2 linked regions of the Idiomarina loihiensis L2TR genome follow. The protein of the gene in region 1 interacts with the protein of each later gene in a pairwise test. Links are inferred from orthologs where the notes say so. Each region holds a gene or a part of one and is shown in the gene's direction. Other genes may lie near its edges.

Region 1 (6,088 bases):
AACAACTTCAGCAGCGTGAAAAAAACCTGCCACTACCTTCCAATGTTTATAACTATATAAGACAACATCAGCTGTATTTGTAACTGAACACTTTTCCTAATTTCTGTTAAACTTCGGGTTTTAATCCTTAAATCGGAGAAAATCTTTTGCAGGCAGAAGAATTGCGTGAATTTGTCATTGATAAAATCGATGATCTTAAAGGTCGTGACGTTCAAATTTTAGATGTTCATGATAAAACCGACGTTGTTGACTACATGATCATTTGCTCTGGCAGCTCGAAAACGCATGTAAGAAGCATTGCTGAACATGTAGCGACAGAAGCAAAGCATGCTGGCACGCCGCCTATTGGCGTAGAAGGTGGAGAACAGTCGGAGTGGGTTTTAGTTGACCTTGGTGATGTTGTTATACATGTTATGCAAGACAGTATTCGCGACTTCTATCAATTAGAAAAACTCTGGGGCTAGTCAGTGCAAATTCAATTACTCGCCGTTGGCACCAAAATGCCCACGTGGGTTACTGAAGGCTTCAACGAATATAAAAAACGGTTCCCGGCGGATTGTAAGCTAGTGCTGCATGAAATAGCGGCTCAAAAGCGAACACGCAAAGCAGACTTAAACCGCGTTATGCAACAAGAAGGCAAATCGCTGCTGCAAGCAATACCCAAAGGGAACCGAATTGTCACTTTAGAAGTCAAAGGTCAGGCTTGGGACACTCCCAAACTTGCTCAGCAATTAGAAAAGTGGCAAATGGACGGTAGAGATGTCACTCTGTTAATTGGTGGGCCCGAAGGGCTTTCTGATGAATGCCTGGCAGCAGCAGAGCAGCGATGGTCTTTGTCCAAATTAACATTGCCCCATCCAGTAGTGAGGTTAATTGTCGCAGAAAGTCTTTACCGGGCATGGAGCCTGAATAACAATCATCCGTACCATAGAGAATAAGAATAATAATGCGTCACCGCACCCACATACGTGATCATGACTCCGAAGCGGCCGTTTTTGGGCGACGTGTACTCGTTGCTATGGTGATTGTTGTAGCTGCTTTTATAGCTCTTGCGTCAAACATGTATCACCTACAGGTGAGTGAACATAACGAGCTTCAGACGCGCTCTAACGATAACCGGATCAAATTACTCCCTCTGGCGCCGAATCGGGGCTTAATTTACGACCGCAACGGTGTTTTATTAGCTGAAAACACACCAATTTACAGTCTGGATGTTACCCCGGAAGAAATCGATAATCTTGAGCAGACCCTAAGTCAACTTCAGCAGTTACTCGACTTTCCTGACAGCACTATTGAGCGCTTCTACCGGAATCTAAAAAATCAGCGGCGTTTTAATAATGTGCCCTTGCTCGATGAATTGAATGAAAAACAGCTGGCAGTTTTTGCGGCGCATCAACATAAGTACCCAGGCATAAGCATCGAAGCTCGTTTGATACGAAACTACCCTCACAAAGAGTTATTAACACACGCAGTTGGCTATGTTGCCAAGATCAACCCAAGAGACGTCGAGAGCCTGCGTGAAAGTGGCGAACTACCTAATTACGCCGCCAGCAGGACGATAGGAAAGCTCGGTATAGAAAAATACTACGAGAAAGATCTCCATGGCGAAGTCGGCTATCAGAGTGTTGAGGTAAATAACCGAGGGCGTGCAGTCAGAACATTGAGTATTGAAGCACCTAAGCCGGGTCAGGACATCGTTCTGGAGCTGGATCTTGAATTACAGAGAAAAGCTGCGGAGTTACTAGGTGAGCAACGCGGCTCTATTATATTAATGGATGCCACCACCGGTGGGATACTGGCTATGGTCAGCACGCCCAGCTACGATCCAAATTGGTTCGTCAATGGCATTTCGGTTAAGCAGTATCAATCGTTGTTGAATTCGACTCAGAGTCCGTTGCTTAACCGCGTAACTCAAGGGGCTTATCCCCCGGCATCAACCATCAAACCTCAAATCGGTTTGCTCGGATTAGAAGAAGGCACCATTGACGAAGATACTCGCATATGGGACCCCGGCTGGTTTGAAATAAAAGGCGTGGACCGACGCTACCGCGACTGGCTGGCCTGGGGACACGGCTGGGTCGATGTAGAAAGAGCCATTACTGAAAGCTGTGATACATTTTATTACGATTTAGCCCTTAAGCTCGGCGTCGATAAGATATCCAGTTTTATGGCTGAGTTTGGTTTTGGCGAAAGAACAGGCATCGATATTCACGAAGAAGTCTCTGCATTAATGCCATCTCGTGGTTGGAAAAGAGCGCGTTTCGGTCAGCCCTGGTATGCGGGCGAAACTCTTTCTGTCGGTATTGGTCAGAGTTACTGGACGGCAACACCTATGCAACTAGCCGTTGCAACGGCCATGGTTGCAAATAAAGGCGAGCACCTTATTCCCAGGCTGCTTCGCGGTAAAATACAAGACGGTGTATTTGAAGAAGCTTTAATCGCCCACCGGGAAAAATTGACCTTATCCGATAGCAGCAACTGGGAAGTTATCACTAAAGGGATGCGTAACGTCAACATGTCACCCAAAGGTACAGCGCATAGGGCGTTTAAAGACGCGCCCTACTCGTCGGCAGGCAAAACCGGAACAGCTCAGGTCAGAAGCCTCGGACAGGAAGAGGAATATAATGCAGAAGATATCGCCGAGCGCTATCGCGATAATGCGATGTACGTGGGTTACGCTCCGGCAGAGGATCCTGAAGTTGTTGTTGTGGTAGCAATAGAAAACTCTCTTGGGGGCGGCGGAAGTGTCGCCGCACCGGTAGCAAGAAAAATATTAGACGTCTGGCACACCCGATTTAACAATGGCAAAAAACAGCAGGAAGAAACAAATGCTGACAACTGAAGAACGCCAAAGAAGTCCGCTACTGAAAAAACTGCATATTGATGGGCCACTGCTGATTCCTTTGGTCCTGCTCTCAGTTCTTAGTCTATTTGTTATTTACAGCGCTGCCGGGCAGGATCTGGAGGTCGTAGAAAGGCAGTCGATACGTATTGGGTTATCGTTTGTTGTACTTTTTGTGGTTGCACAAATTCCACCACGTGCCCTGTCACGCTTTGCGGTGCCAGCCTTTGGTGCCGGGGTTCTGCTGCTAGTGGCCGTACTTGTTTTCGGTGAAATGGGGAAAGGCGCTCAACGGTGGCTGGATATAGGCCCTTTAACCATACAGCCGTCAGAAATAATGAAACTCGCCATGCCCCTTATGCTGGCCTGGTATATGAATCAACACCCTATTCCGCCCTCCATTTATCGATTGTTTGGCGCTTTAGTGCTGGTGATTATTCCAACCTTACTCATTGCCCGACAACCCGACTTAGGGACTTCTCTGCTGGTTGCCTGCGCTGGACTTTTCGTTATATTTTTGGCTGGACTAAGCTGGAAGTTAGTTACCGCCGCGGCTATTTCTACTGCGGCTTTTACCCCTGTGCTCTGGTTTTATCTTATGCACGACTACCAGCGCCAACGAGTGCTCACTTTTTTAAACCCCGAACGTGATCCTCTCGGTTCCGGCTACCACATTATTCAGTCAAAAATTGCCATCGGTTCAGGCGGCATTGATGGCAAAGGCTGGCTTCAGGGAACTCAGTCTCAACTGGAGTTTTTACCGGAGCGTCATACCGACTTTATTTTTTCTGTTTTTAGTGAGGAATTTGGCCTTACCGGAGTTATCCTTTTGCTTGCATTATATGGCTTCATTATTTTACGAGGCCTAATTATTGCTCTGCAAACCCAGGATATCTTTTGTAAGTTATTGGCCGGTTCATTAACACTCACCTTCTTTGTTTATGTCTTTGTAAATATTGGTATGGTTTCAGGACTATTGCCAGTGGTTGGGGTACCATTACCTTTAATCAGTTATGGTGGCACGTCGATGGTGACACTTATGGCCGGCTTCGGCATGCTCATGTCCATTGCGACCCATCATCGCTTAGTTATGAAAAATGGCTAAAAAAACAGGGAAACTATATGCGCACCTTATTAGGATTAGCGTTGCTAACCGCAACAAGCAGCTTACCTGCATATGCTCAGGAGCAAAGCCCTGAGATTGAAAAGTTTATTCAACAGCAAGTTGAGCAGCACAAACTAGACGAAGAGCAAGTTCGCCAATGGCTCTCGACAGCTCGGAAAAACGACGAGGTTCTTGAAGCCATTCAGCGTCCATGGGAAGCCAAGCCCTGGTATCAATACTACCCAATTTTCTTAACTGAAAAACGCTTAGAAGCGGGCGTTAAGTTCTGGAAAAAACATAAAGAAACGCTGGAACGTGCAGAAGCTGAATACGGCGTACCTGCTCAAATCATAGTTGCAATCATTGGCGTCGAAACCTTTTATGGCAATTATATGGGGAAATATTCCGTTCTGGATTCACTCTACACTTTAGGCTTTCATTACCCTCCCCGTTCAAGTTTCTTCCGTTCCGAACTTAGCGAATTCTTTCAGTTAGCATCTGAAGAAGGTTGGGACGTAGCCGAAGCAAAAGGTTCCTACGCCGGTGCTATGGGTTTCGGTCAGTTTATTTCCTCCAGCTATCGGCATTACGCGGTGGACTTTGACAACGACGGACAAAGAGACATTTTGACGAATCCGGTCGATGCTATCGGCAGTGTGGCTAATTATTTTGCAGAACATAAATGGCAGCAAGGCCAACCTGTAGCACAGCCTCTTGGTAATGAACAAGACTGGAAAGCGTTAGTCAGCGACGGTATGAAACCCAATACCACGCGTTCCGAAATTAAGCGTAAAGGCTATGAACTTCCGCAGCATAAGGCGGTTAATAATGGTACCGAGGTCAGAGTATTTGAGTTTGAAACAGAAAACGCTCATGAATACTGGCTGGGATACGACAACTTCTATGTGATTACCCGGTATAACCACAGTCCACTTTACGCGATGGCTGTCTACCAGTTTAGCGAGCAACTGAAAAATGAAGTGCAGTAATTTATCCACCTTAATGCTGAGCGTGTTTTTGCTCAGTAGTTGCTCCAGCGGTCCCTCCGGCCGATACTCTCAGCATGAAGACAGTGCTCCGACTCGTTTACCTACTGAGTCGGAGTTACGCAGTGCCGTTCCCGTACATGAGCCTATCAGTCCTCAGGGGAATCGGGACTATCGGGTCTTAGGCAATAATTATGAGGTAATGGACAGTGCGGTAGGGTATGTCGAGGAAGGTTATGCCTCCTGGTATGGAAATAAATTTCATGGGCATCTGACTTCGAATGGTGAATATTATGATATGTACAGTATGTCAGCGGCTCATACCCGGTTACCTCTGCCTACTTATGTAAAAGTCACTAACTTGAACAACGACCGTACCGTCACTGTTAGAGTAAATGATCGCGGGCCATTCCATCCTGAACGTATTATCGACTTGTCATTTGCGGCGGCTTATAAGTTGGGTATGTTGGATAGTGGTACAGCCCCGGTTAGAGTTGAAGCCATTAATTTAAAAACGCCAATGCGAGTCGAAGATCAGTCTGCCCCGGGAAGCCAATCGAATTATCATATTCAATTGGTGGCTTCATCAGATATTAACCGTTTATCGCAGTTAAAACGCAACCTGCCGCCCAAGTTCCAGGAAATTGCAACTACAGAGAAAACGGATGGTCTACATAAATTAATGCTGGGTCCGGTTTCAGAACAGAAAAGCTACGATTTACTCGAGCAAATACGATCTTCCGGATACCCTCAAGCTTTTCGCGTAAAGGCGGCGCAAAGTCAGACGGATACTCCTGACGCTGTGCAACAAAACTGATATAATTCGGCCTCTTTACGCATTTGATTCACTTTTTGACCGATAAGATAAAGATAATCCCAATGAAAAAAATTTGTCACCTTTTTACTGCCGTAACCCTATTATTCAGCTCAGCAAGCTTCGCCGCTCAGTCATTAGTTCCCGATGCGCCGTCGGTTAATGCGAAAGCCTATATTCTTATCGATCACACTACTGGCAAAGTGTTAGCAGAAAATAATTCCCGTGAAAGCCTGCCCCCGGCCAGCCTGACCAAAATGATGACCAGCTATATTATTGGTAAAGAAATGCTAGCTGGCCGCATTAGCGAGAAGGATATTGTTACTGTAAGCGAAAATGCC
Region 2 (3,673 bases), 1.6 Mb from region 1 along the record:
ACAATAGGGGCAACATTGTTCTGGAAAAAGGGTGCTGTAGAAAGCGCCAGGTGCTTCAGTTGTTGATTAGAAAGTTGCCGTTCAAGTTGCGACTGAATGGCTTTATCGCCAAAACTCATTACCCAGCTGAATTGATGAGACAGCTGAGCCTTAAGCAAAAAGCCCACCAAATTGTTGGTGTCGACAGAGTCGAGCCGCTGAAAGACGCCGTTTTTACAATAAAGCAAAATGGATTGTTGCTGACGGAGCTCAACGACTATCCACGCCATGTCAGTCTCGAACTTGGTATTGTCAGGCCAAAGGTAAGGCAAAACCGCATTAGCTGCCCGTACTACTGACTGATAAACGGGTTCAACCACTTGCACCGGCATTTTTAGCGGGGCCAGTAAGACCAGCAATTCCTCCAGTGCTGAACGCTGGCCAATAACCGCTTCTGCTTCTTGCCCGTGGTTATGGGTGCAGTAGTCGTAGCTTATACCGGTATTGCGTTTTAGCTGGGGCGGTAATTTTTCCAGTAATTGCTCTTCAACCTGCAGGTTATTGTCTAACGGAATTTTCTGATAGTGGGTTGCGCTGTAGTCCAGTGCCGAGACAATACTGTCTGGTTTTAAGCCCTTGTCGGTTAAGCTGCTCTGGTGCTGCTGAGAAAAATGTTCGACAACAAAATGCCGACCCCGGCGGGACAATTGTAAAACCAGACAATTTTCACGATTAATTTGCACAGCAAGTGGTTGTTGCCGAAGTAATGACATTAGACAATATCCTTATTGTAGAAAAGCCAGATGCAAGCGTAGTGTTGTGAACAAAAATCCTCCATAATAGTCAGTAAGAGTTATGAGCTAATTTATGTCGGTGATTTCGGTTTCAACACTTTGGCGTGTTTCTGGAATAAGTTCTGGCGTAAATTCTGGCGTAATAAAAATGAAGTCATGGAGCAGATAATTGAAGTGGTTTAAGCGGCTAATCTACACCTTGCTGGTGTGTATTATTCTTGGCGGGGTAACGGTTGGCAGCCTTTACTTTTATGTAAAACCGGAGCTACCCAGTGTGGAAACCTTGCGGGAGGTGCGTCTGCAGACTCCTATGCAGGTGTTTACTGCCGATGGTGAATTGATTTCGCAATTTGGTGAAAAGCGCCGAATTCCGGTAAAACTGGAAGACGTACCTCAACCGCTTATTGACGCTTTTCTCGCTACCGAAGACAGCCGTTTTTATCAGCACTTTGGGGTTGATCCAATAGGTGTTGCCAGAGCTTTTAGCGTGTTGCTCACCACCGGTGAAATTCAGGAAGGTGCCAGTACCATTACCATGCAGCTGGCGCGAAACTTCTTCTTAAGCTTTGACCGTGCCTGGATGCGTAAGGTGAAAGAGTCTTTTATCGCTGTCCACATTGAACAGTTGTTGAGTAAAGACGAAATTCTTGAACTTTATTTGAATAAAATTACCTTTGGTCATCGTGCCCACGGTGTCGGTGCAGCCGCGCAGGTGTACTACGGTAAGCCGTTAAACGAACTGACGCTGGCGCAAATGGCAACCATTGCCGGTTTGCCTAAAGCACCGTCTAACCTGAACCCTATTTCAAACCCTACTGCCTCTAAAGCTCGTCGACGCGTTGTCTTATTGCGCATGCTGGACGAGAAGAAAATTACTCGTGCTGAGTTTGAAGAAGCTGCAAATGCTCCTGTCACAGCTCGACGGCATGGCGCTGAGGTGACAGTGCACGCGCCTTACCTGGCGGAAATGGTGCGTCAGGAAATGGTGGATCGTTATGGTGAGGACAAAGCCTATAACGAAGGTTACCGGGTTTACACAACCATAAGAAGTGACGTACAGCTAGCCGCACGTCAGGCTATCTGGGATAACCTGCACAGTTATGATGAACGACACGGTTATCGCGGTCCTGTCAGCATATTGTGGTCTGCAGAGAAAAACGAAGAGCCTGTTAAAGAACCGGCTATACGACAGTATCTGGAGCAACTTCGTGTTATTGGGGCGGTAACGCCGGCGGTTGTAACCGCAGTTAAAGAGCAATCGGCTGAGGTATTAGTTAAGGGCGAGGGCAAATTAACCCTGCCATGGAAAGCGATGCACTGGGCCCGGGAGTATCTGAACGAGGAACGTCAGGGCCCGCCACCGGAAACCGCAGATGAAATTATGCAACCGGGTCATGTTATTTGGCTGCGTCGGGTAAATGACAACAGTGAATGGCGCCTGGCGCAAATTCCTGAACCGAGTTCTGCGGTGGTATCCTTGCGCCCGGACGATGGCGCTGTTGCCGCTGTTGTGGGCGGTTACAGTTTCCAGTTAAGCCAGTACAACCGTGCGTTGCAGGCAGAGCGTCAGGTAGGTTCTAATATTAAACCTTTGATTTACTCAGCTGCCTTTGAAGAAGGTTTAACTCTGGCTACGCTGGTGAATGATGCGCCCATTAACCAGTGGAACTCGGGCTCTGGCATAGCCTGGCGGCCAAAAAACTCACCCGAAGTCTATGAAGGCCCTATTCGCTTGCGTAAGGCGCTGGCGAAGTCCAAGAACGTGGTTTCGGTGCGCTTAATTCGCGAACTGGGGGTTAAAAAAGTAGCGGACCATTTGGCGAAGTTTGGTCTGGATCGCTCAAAAATTCCTGAAAACGAATCGCTTTCTCTGGGTTCGTTGTCAATGACCCCCATGCAAGTGGCTCGTGCTTATGCGGCGTTCTCGAACGGCGGTTTTCTGGTAGAGCCATACTTTATCAAACGCATTGAAGACGCCGACGGCAATGTGATTGAGGAAACCGACCCGGTGCGCGCCTGTTTTGACTGTGACAATCAGGCTCCGCAGGTTATTAGCGAGCAAAATGCGTTTCTGGTTGAACAGGCAATGAACTCGGCAGTGTGGGGCGGCGGCAGCTGGCCAAATGGCACTGGCTGGAACGGTACCTCGTGGCGCATTCAGCGCTCTAAACCTATTACTGAAGCCGTAGGCCGCAATATTGCCGGTAAAACCGGTACCACTAACGATGTTCGTGATACTTGGTTCTCAGGTTTTACATCGGATCTTGCGACGACTGTCTGGGTGGGTTTTGATGATGTTTCGCGTAAGCTGGGACGCACGTCGAAGCATCCTGAAGTCGACTCCAGTCAGCAGGCAATAACTGGCGGTGAAGCGGGTGCGAAAACGGCGCTGCCGGGCTGGATCCTGTTTATGGAAAAAGCACTGCCTCTGTTTCCGTCTCGCGACTTCGGCATTCCGCCGGGAGTGGTGAATGTTCGTATCGACTTAGAAAGCGGGAAGTTGTCGCACAAAAGCGATCACACAACGCGGTTTGAATATTTTATACGTGGCACTGAGCCTACTGAATACAGTCGCGACAACGGTCAGTCGAACGGCGACATCTTTGAAGACGATGACGACGACTTATTCTAAACAGCTAAGATCGGCGTAATAAAAGCAGGGGAGCGTTAAGCTCCCACTGCCAGTTTACTCAGCAACTGATTCAGGTCTGACTGCACGCCACCGGCGGTAACGTGTTTACCCGCGCCAGGCCCGCTAATAACTAACGGCATTTCTGAATACCAGTCGGTGTAGATAACGAAGATGTTTTCACCGGGTATTAAGTTGGCCAGCATGTCGCCTTCCGGAATGTACTCAATACCAACCTGAGCAGTAACCCGTTGTTCGTCACTGACGGTAA

Evidence for each region. Proteins that work in one complex are often made in the same cells at the same time.
Region 2: the proteins of mrdA (region 1) and IL_RS12650 interact in binary tests that used the Escherichia coli proteins (3 or more experiments, as listed by UniProt). The link is inferred for Idiomarina loihiensis L2TR from one-to-one orthologs.

Annotation. Positions count from the first base shown.
Region 1 is NC_006512.1:1,005,710-1,011,797, forward strand. The notes cover bases 471-3,394. They hold mrdA (penicillin-binding protein 2), read left to right. Parts: upstream 471-946; coding sequence 947-2,842; downstream 2,843-3,394. Other genes in these bases: rlmH (23S rRNA (pseudouridine(1915)-N(3))-methyltransferase RlmH), read left to right, coding at 471-938; rodA (rod shape-determining protein RodA), read left to right, coding at 2,829-3,394. In the rest of the region: nadD (nicotinate-nucleotide adenylyltransferase), read left to right, coding at 1-83; rsfS (ribosome silencing factor), read left to right, coding at 147-464; more of rlmH, read left to right, coding at 468-470; more of rodA, read left to right, coding at 3,395-3,947; mltB (lytic murein transglycosylase B), read left to right, coding at 3,965-4,936; IL_RS04880 (septal ring lytic transglycosylase RlpA family protein), read left to right, coding at 4,923-5,750; IL_RS04885 (D-alanyl-D-alanine carboxypeptidase family protein), read left to right, coding at 5,813-6,088. UniProt on the Escherichia coli protein: Catalyzes cross-linking of the peptidoglycan cell wall. Responsible for the determination of the rod shape of the cell. Is probably required for lateral peptidoglycan synthesis and maintenance of the correct diameter during lateral and centripetal growth.
Region 2 is NC_006512.1:2,642,741-2,646,413, reverse strand. The notes cover bases 591-3,673. They hold IL_RS12650 (penicillin-binding protein 1A), read left to right. Parts: upstream 591-942; coding sequence 943-3,405; downstream 3,406-3,673. Other genes in these bases: IL_RS12645 (bifunctional aspartate kinase/homoserine dehydrogenase II), read right to left, coding at 3,441-3,673; IL_RS12655 (hypothetical protein), read right to left, coding at 591-752. In the rest of the region: more of IL_RS12655, read right to left, coding at 1-590. UniProt on the Escherichia coli protein: Cell wall formation. Synthesis of cross-linked peptidoglycan from the lipid intermediates.